One region of the Microbispora sp. CL1-1 genome, then DNA from elsewhere that is predicted to be linked to it. Evidence: riboswitches for the same ligand, from Rfam matches in the RefSeq annotation. Region 1 holds a riboswitch; the other holds the start of a gene.
The links. Region 1 has a riboswitch for S-adenosylmethionine ahead of HCK04_RS33780 (aminotransferase class V-fold PLP-dependent enzyme). Riboswitches for the same ligand answer to the same signal wherever they lie in the genome.
Positions count from the first base shown of each region.

Region 2: another riboswitch for S-adenosylmethionine. It lies ahead of thrC (threonine synthase); the one in region 1 lies ahead of HCK04_RS33780 (aminotransferase class V-fold PLP-dependent enzyme).

Region 1 is NZ_JAATEK010000044.1:18,257-22,461, reverse strand. Features, by position in the region: gene HCK04_RS33785 (NADH-quinone oxidoreductase subunit D) at 1-933, opposite strand, end outside; gene HCK04_RS33780 (aminotransferase class V-fold PLP-dependent enzyme) at 997-2,244, opposite strand; SAM riboswitch class IV at 2,333-2,448, opposite strand; gene HCK04_RS33775 (pentapeptide repeat-containing protein) at 2,509-3,186, opposite strand; gene HCK04_RS33770 (cytochrome P450) at 3,263-4,205, shown strand, end outside.
Region 2 is NZ_JAATEK010000036.1:22,284-26,488, reverse strand. Features, by position in the region: gene HCK04_RS30985 (cold-shock protein) at 1-149, opposite strand, end outside; gene HCK04_RS30980 (MoaD/ThiS family protein) at 406-681, opposite strand; gene thrC (threonine synthase) at 727-2,001, opposite strand; SAM riboswitch class I at 2,016-2,155, opposite strand; gene HCK04_RS30970 (RNA polymerase sigma factor) at 2,416-2,967, opposite strand; gene HCK04_RS30965 (trehalose-6-phosphate synthase) at 3,071-4,205, shown strand, end outside.

The DNA of each region.
Region 1 (4,205 bases):
CGGCCCCGGCGGCAGGTGCCGCAGCCGCTCCACGCAGGCGTCGGCGAGGTCGAGGGAGACCTTGACCTGTTCGAGCAGCACCTGGAACCGGGCCTGGCAGTCCCCGGCCGACCGGGTCACGACCTTCACCGGCAGCTCGCCGTACGCGAGGTAGGGCTCGTCGCGCCGCAGGTCGAAGTCGACGCCCGAGGCCCGCGCGATGGGGCCGCTCACGCCGTACTGCATGATCGTCTCGCGGTCGAGCACGCCGACGCCGCGGGTGCGGGCCAGGAAGATCTCGTTGCCGGCGATCAGTTCCTCGATGTCGGGCAGCCGCCGCCGCACGGCCGCGACGGCGGCGGTGACGCGGTCGAGCCAGCCCAGGGGCAGCTCCTCCTTCAGCCCGCCCACCCGGTTGAACATGTAGTGCATGCGGCCGCCGGAGATCTCCTCCATGACGTGCTGCAGGGTCTCCCGCTCGCGGAAGGCGTAGAAGACCGGCGTGATCGCGCCGAGCTCCAGGGGATAGCTGCCGAGGAACATCAGGTGGCTGAGCACGCGGTTGAGCTCGGCCAGCAGCGTCCTGGCCCACACCGCCCTGGGCGGGGGCTGCATGCCCAGCATGCGCTCGACCGCGAGCACGACGCCCAGCTCGTTGGCGAACGCCGACAGCCAGTCGTGCCGGTTGGCCAGCACGATGATCTGCCGGTAGTCGCGCACCTCGAACAGCTTCTCCGCGCCGCGGTGCATGTAGCCGACGATCGGCTCGGCGGCCGTGATGCGCTCGCCGTCGAGGACGAGCCGCAGCCGCAGCACGCCGTGGGTGGACGGGTGCTGCGGGCCGATGTTGAGGATCATGTCCTCGGTGGCCAGCTCCCTCGCCTGCACGGCGTCGGCGCCCGCGCCGATCCCCACGATCTGTTCTCGGCGCACGCCCTCCTGCTCGGTCGTCATACCGTCCATGCTTTCACGCTCGCCCCGCACGAGCGAAAGCCTCCGCCGGCTCGGTAACCCCCGTCAGGCGGCGGCGATCTCGCGAAGGGCTTCGATGAGGCGGTCGACGTGTTCGGTGGTGGTGCCGATGCCGATCGAGGCGCGTACGGCGCTGACCGTGCCGTCGGCGCAGCCGCCGTCCTGCCCGCCGCCGAGGAGGTGGCGGACGAACGGGTGGGCGCAGAACTTGCCGTCCCTGACGCCGATGCCCCAGTCGCCGGACAGCGCCTCGGCGACCTCCCGGGCCGTACGGCCCTCGACGACGAACGACACGATGCCGACGCGCGGGTGATCCTGACCCCACAGCGACAGCTCGCGGACGCCGGGGATCGTGGCGAGCACGGCGCGCAGGCGGGCGAGCAGCCGCTCCTCCTCGCGCACCAGCGCGGCCCAGCCGGTCGCGGTCAGCGCGTCGCAGGCGGCGGCGAGCGCGATCGCGCCGAGCACGTTGGGGGTGCCCGCCTCGTGCCGCGTCTCGGGGTCGTCGCTCCACTCGGTGGTCTCGCCCACCGACCGTACGGCTCCGCCGCCGCGCAGGTACGGGTCGGCGTCGGCGAGCCAGTCGGGGCGCCCCACGAGCACCCCGGCGCCGAACGGGGCGTAGAGCTTGTGCCCGGAGAAGGCCACATAGTCGAGGTCGAGCGCGGCGAGGTTGAGCCCGCGGTGGGGGACGAACTGGGCGGCGTCCACAGCGATCCGCGCGCCGTGCCGGTGGGCGATGTGGGCCAGCCCGGCGATCGGCCACAGCTCGCCGGTGACGTTGGAGGCGGCGGTCACGACGAGCAGGGCCGGGCCCTCGATCGCGGCCAGCGCCTCGTCGGCCGCCCGGAGCGCCTCGCCGGGGAAGGCGGGCGGCGCGAGCCGTACGGCGTCGGGCCAGGGCAGCAGCGACGCGTGGTGCTCGGTCTCGAACACGACGACGGTTGTGCCCTGCGGGAGGCTGCGGGCCAGCAGGTTCATGGCGTCGGTCGTGTTGCGCACGAAAATCAGCGCGTCGCCGGGGCGGGCGCCGACGAAGGCCCGCACGGTGTGCCTGGCCTGCTCATACCTGGCGGTCGTGAGCTGCGAGGCGTAGCCCGCACCCCGGTGGACGCTGGAGTAGGCCGGCAGCGCCGCCGCGACGGCGGCGTTCACCGGCTCGAGACAGGGCGCGCTCGCCGCGTAATCGAGGTTCGCGTACGGCACGAGCCTGCCACCCTTGACGGGCACCTCCAGATCGGCGCCGACGACGGCCGGCAGGAGGACGGGGGCGAGCTCGGGCTCGTCGGAGATGCGGGTGACGGCCTGCTGGACGAACGTGAGTGCGGACAACGCCAAGCCTCCTCGGGTCGGGGACCCCGGCCATGGCGTCGGAAGGCGGAGCCCGCGCTTGCCCGGCACACCTCGTGCCGAGCCCGGTCCTCACCCGGGGCACCCCGCCGCGAGCGCGAGGGTTGCCGGCCAGCAAGCCGGGGCTTGACGCTGGCACTCATGACCTGGACGGCACTATAACCCGGCACCTCCCTCCGGGCGCAAGTGCGGATGACCCGGGCGGAGTCAGTCGTCGCCGACCGTGACCCCCAGGACGTGGGCGAACATCGGCGCGAGCTGCATCAACTGGACGCCGCTGATGGTCGCGCCGCGCAGCGCGTCGTAGCCGTCGGAGATCCCCAGCGACACCGCCCCGCGCAGGTCGACCCGGGACATGCGGGCCTTGTCGAACCGCACCCGTTCGAGCGTGGAGCCGGGGAAGGCGACGCCGGTCAGCGTGGCGCCCGCGAAGTCCACGTCGCGCAGCGTGCACTCGACGAACGAGACCTCCCGCAGGTCGGCCGCGCGGAAGTTGACCGAGTCGAGCTTGCAGCGGTGGAAGAACACCTGGTGCAGCTCGGCGCCGGGCAGCGCCGTGCCGGCCGGGGCGCTCATGACGATCTCCGCGTCCGCCCAGACCGACTCGGTGAGGTCGCCGCCCACCCAGCGCACGCCGTTCAGCCACACGTCGGAGAACCGGGCGCGCCGGTATCGGCCGCCGATGAACGTCACCGAGGTGAACGCCGACTCGATGAACCGGGCGCCTCCGGCGTCGGCGTCCTCGAACTCCTGTCCGTCGAACAGGACCGTGTCGTAGTCGCCGCCGTGATCGAGCCGGCCGTCGAACGGCTCCAGGTGACCGGCGTACGGCAGGTCGCCGAGTTCGCGGGGTTCCCTGCGATGCGGTGCGCGGCGCTTGGGCATCGCCCCAACGTACGCCATGAGGGACCCGTACGCCCGCACTCCCGAGCGAGGCCTTTCATCCGTATTGTTGTCCATTGTGAAGTTTGATCCTTGGAACGCCGAGTTCATCGCGCACCCCTATGACGCCTACCGCGACCTGCGCGACAACGAGCCGGTCAGCTTCTTCGAGCCGACAGGGCAGTGGCTGATCGCCCGCCACGCGGATGTGAACGCGCTGCTGCGCGACCGGCGCCTCGGCCGGTCCTACCTGCACGTGGCGACGCATGAGGCGTTCGGCCGCGAGCCCGAGCCGGAGTTCCAGGAACCGTTCTGGCGGGTGATCCGGGCCGGGATGCTCGACGTCGAGCCGCCGGTCCACACGCGGCTGCGCCGCCTGGTGTCCAAGGCGTTCACGCCCCGCATGGTCGAGTCGCTGCGCCCCCGCGTACGGAAGATCGCGACCGAGCTGACCGAGGCACTGGTCGAACGCGGCGGCGGCGACCTGCTGGCCGAGGTGGCCGAGCCGCTGCCGGTCACCGTGATCGCCGAGATGCTGGGCGTGCCCGAGTCGGACCGGCACCTGCTGCGTCCCTGGTCGGCCGACATCTGCGGCATGTACGAGCTGAACCCCTCGCTGGAGGCCCAGCACACGGCCGTACGCGCGGCCACGGAGTTCGCCGACTACCTGCGCGGGCTGGCCAGGGCGCGCAGGGAGCGGCCGGGCGACGACATGATCTCGGCGCTGGCCCAGGTGGTGGACGACGGAGACCGGCTGACCGAGGACGAGCTGATCGGCACCTGCGTGCTGCTGCTCAACGCCGGTCACGAGGCCACGGTCAACGCCACCGGCAGCGGGTGGTGGGCGCTGTTCCGCAACCCGGGCGAGCTGGAGCGGCTGCGCGCCGACCCCGGCCTGATGCCGACGGCGGTCGAGGAACTGCTGCGCTACGACACCCCGGCGCAGATGTTCGAGCGGTGGGTGCTGGAGGACATCGAGGTCGGCGGGGTGACGATCCCCCGGGGAGTGGAGATCGCGCTGC
Region 2 (4,205 bases), on a different contig from region 1:
TCGAACTCAACCCGCTGACCCTGCTCGAGGGCCTTGTAGCCGTCCATCAGGATTGCCGAGTAATGGACGAACACGTCCTTACCACCGTCTACCGCGATGAAGCCGTAGCCCTTGTCCGCGTTAAACCATTTGACGGTGCCCTGCGCCACTTCCGACTCCTCTTGCTGGGCTGGGGACCACACCCAAGAAGCCCCCGGTTTTGTCGATCGACATCGACCATACCCGTGTCAAGCCGTAGGACAACAGAGTCAATCCGCAAACTACTACTTGGCGTTCGCTCAAAGCGGGACCGAAGAATATTCACTTTACTGTTTAATAGTTGAGAGCTGCACCATTTGCCATGGCACCGTATGACTTCTCCACCCGCAGAAGCGCATGTCAGGTGCTCGGCCCCGGTACGGCGGCTCAGCCTCCGGCGACGGCGGGGATGACCGAAATCTGCACTCCGTCCGGCGTGGCGGTGTCCAGACCCTCGGCGAATCGGACGTCCTCTTCTCCGACGTAGACGTTGACAAAACGCCGGATCTTACCCGTCTCGTCGAGGATGCGCCCGCCGATGCCCGGGTAGTCCGCGTCGAGCTTCTGCAGGACCTCGCGAAGCGTTCCTCCCTCGCCGCTCACCTCCGCGGCCCCGTTGGTGTACGTCCGGAGAATCGTCGGAATCCGCACGGAAACGCTCATTGTTCGCTCGCTTTCGTTACTGCCGATGGGCCTTTTGAAACGCTTTCAGTTGGCGAATGCCGCACGGAACGCGTCGAGAGAGGGACGGATGACGGCGGTGGGACGGGCGTGCTCGGCCACCGCGTCGAGCGTCTTGAGCCCGTCGCCGGTGTTCAGCACCACGGTCTCGGCGTCCGGGTCGAGGCGGCCCTCGCGGACCAGCTTGCGCAGCACGCCGACCGTGACGCCGCCCGCGGTCTCGGCGAAGACGCCCTCGGTCCTGGCCAGCAGGCGGATCGCGTCGACGATCTCCTCGTCGGTCACGTCCTCCACCGCGCCGCCCGTCCGGCGCGCGATGTCGAGCACGTACGGCCCGTCCGCCGGGTTGCCGATTGCCAGGGACTTGGCGATGGTGTCGGGCCGCACCGGCTGCACCACGTCCTGCCCGGCCTTGAACGCCCGGGAGACCGGCGAGCAGCCCTCGGCCTGCGCACCGAAGATCCGGTAGGGCCGCTCCTCGACCAGCCCCAGCTTGATCAGCTCACGGAAGCCCTTGTCGATCTTCGTGAGCTGCGAGCCGGAGGCCACCGGGATGACGATCTGGTCGGGCAGCCGCCAGCCGAGCTGCTCGGCGATCTCGTACGCCAGCGTCTTGGAGCCCTCGGCGTAGTAGGGCCGGAGATTGACGTTGACGAAGCCCCACTTCTCACCCAGCTCGTCGCCGATGAGCTCGGAGCAGAAGCGGTTGACCTCGTCGTAGGTGCCGTCGATGGCGACGAGGCGGCCGCCGTACACCGCGGCCATGGTCACCTTGGCCGGCTCCAGGTCGGCGGGGATGAACACGCAGGAGTCCAGCCCGGCCCGGGCGGCCGCCGCGCCCACCGCGCCGGCGAGGTTGCCGGTGGAGGAGCACGACAGGGTGTGGAAGCCGAAGTTGCGCGCGGCCTCCAGCGCGATCGCGACGACCCGGTCCTTGAAGGAGTGGGTCGGGTTGCCGGAGTCGTCCTTGACGTGCAGCGACCGCAGGCCCAGCTCGGCCGCCAGCCTGTCGGCCTTCACGAGCTTGGTCCAGCCTGGCTGGAGGTTGGGCTTGGCCGTCACGCCGGCGGGAACGGGGAGCAGGGAGCGGTAACGCCAGATGTTCGCCGGGCCGGACTCGATGTCCTCCCGACGGATCTCGCCGAAGTCGTACGCCACCTCAAGGGGGCCGAAACACTCCGTACAGGCGAAAATCGGGCCGAGTTCGTAAAGAGCGCCACATTCACGACACGAAAGTCCGGTGGCGGGGCCGAACTCGACGGTGTTCGCGGGAGTGCTAGCGGCAGTGCTGGTGTGCGCCATGAAGCGAGGCCTTTCCCTCATCTTCGCTCGCGACCACCTTGGCCACGAGCCGGAATTGGCACCTGTCCCGGCCGGGCCTCGTGGGCACGAGTTCGACACCGGGGAGGTTGCCGGGGCTTCGCAGGGCCGGTCCCTCCACCCCTCTGGATGAGCATGTTCAGTTGTAGGACCTTCCAGAGAAGGTCCTTAAGTGCCCCTCCTGCCAATCTTTGCCCCGTCGCGTCACCCAGAGCGGCACCTCGCGGCGTTGTCGTCGTCGCCCGTGGCCTCCGGCTACGAGCTCCTCCTCCGCCTTGCGATGCACCAGTCTGGCCACCGCCCCGTGCGGGCAAATCTTGTCAGTCGCGGCACTAGCACTGTACCCCGGCGTCCCCGGTGTCCGTTCTGACGTCTCATATGGCGAGACGTTTTGTATCAGCCGTACGCCTCGCCGAGGGCGCTCTGCACGTACTTGCGCGCTTGGTGGATGCGGGACTTGACCGTCCCGAGGGGGATTTTGAGCTGGTCGGCGACCTCCGCGTAGTCGAGCTGGCAGATGTCGCGCAGCACGAGCGCCTGGGCGAGGTCGGGCCGCTCGGCCTCCAGCGCCTCCATCGCGTCGAGCAGGTCGAGCCGCGAGCCGGCGATGACGCTCACCCGCCGGGGATCGGGCCGCTGCTCGGGCAGCTCCTCCACCTGTTCGGACGAACGCCGCTTGAGTGAGCGATAGGTGGTCCTGGCGCAGTTGACGGTCACGATGTGCAGCCAGGTGCTGAACCTTGCCCGCCCCTCGAACCTCGCGATGTTGCGCGCCACGGCGAGCAGCGTGTCCTGCGCCGCCTCCTCGGCGTCCTGCCGATACGGTAGAAGCCTCTCGCAGTGCCGCAGCACGTCGGGCTCGATGCGCCGCAGCAGTTCGCCGAGCGCGCGATGGTCCCCCCGGGCAGCAGATCGGGCCAGGTCCTCGGTGGTGTCGTCCAGTGCCATGCCGTATCCAGCCCTCCCGCGATCGGTTGACATCCTATTGACGGAGGTCGGCTTTTATTAATCTTCCGGCATGCGCGCCCGCTCTGATCGAGGGAACCCGAAGATGAGCAGCACCGTTCTGATCGCGTCCAACCGGGGCCCGGTGTCCTTCACGCTGTCTGAAGACGGCGGCCTGACCATGCGCAGGGGCGGCGGCGGGCTCGTCTCCGGCCTGTCCGAGGTGGTCAAGGACACCGACGTCCTGTGGGTCTGCGCGGCGCTGTCGGACGGCGACCGGGGGGCGGTGCGCCGGACGCACGGCGGGCGGCTCGACCGGGCCTTCGACACGGGCCCGATCCGCATGCTGGACATTCCGCCCGCCGTCTTCCACCGGGCCTATAACGCCGTGGCCAACTCGACCCTGTGGTTCGTCAACCACCTGCTTTACAACACGCCCTTCTCCCCCGAGTTCGGCACGCGGTTCCGCCGCGAGTGGGAGTCGTACCGCACGTACAACGGCGCGTTCGCGCTGGCCCTGGCCGAGGAGGCGGCCCACCGGGCGCGCGTCATGGTGCAGGACTACCACCTGACGCTGACCCCGGCGATGCTCCGGGTCGAGCGGCCCGACCTGCGCATCGCCCACTTCTCGCACACGCCCTGGGCGCCGCCGGAATACTTCGCACTGCTGCCCGAGGACGTCGTGGCGGAGGTGCTGACCGGCATCCTCGGCGCCGACCACGCCGGATTCCTCACCGCGCGCTGGGCCCGCGCCTTCATGGACTGCTGCGAAGCCCTGCTCGGCGCCGACGTCGACCACGCCGCCCGGACGGTCACGTACGAGGGGCGGACCACCAGGATCGGCGTGCACCCGCTCGGCGTGAACGGCGAGGCGCTGCTGGCCCGGGCCGCCGAGCAGGACGTCGAGTCGCACATGTCCGTGATCAGAGACCTCGTGGGCGACCGCAAGCTGATCGTGCGCATCGACCGCACCGAGCTGTCCAAGAACATCGTGCGCGGCCTGCGCGCCTACCAGGAGTTCCTGGCCACCCACCCCGAATGGCACGGCCGGGTCGTCCACCTAGCGTTCGCCTACCCCTCCCGCCACGACCTGCCGGAATATCGCGAATACACAGCGGCCGTGCAGCGCTGCGCCAAGGAGATCGAGGACGAGTACGCGACCGAGGACTGGGACCCGCTGATCCTCAACGTGAACGACGACTATCCGCGCTCGCTGGCCGCCTACCGGCTGGCCGACGTGC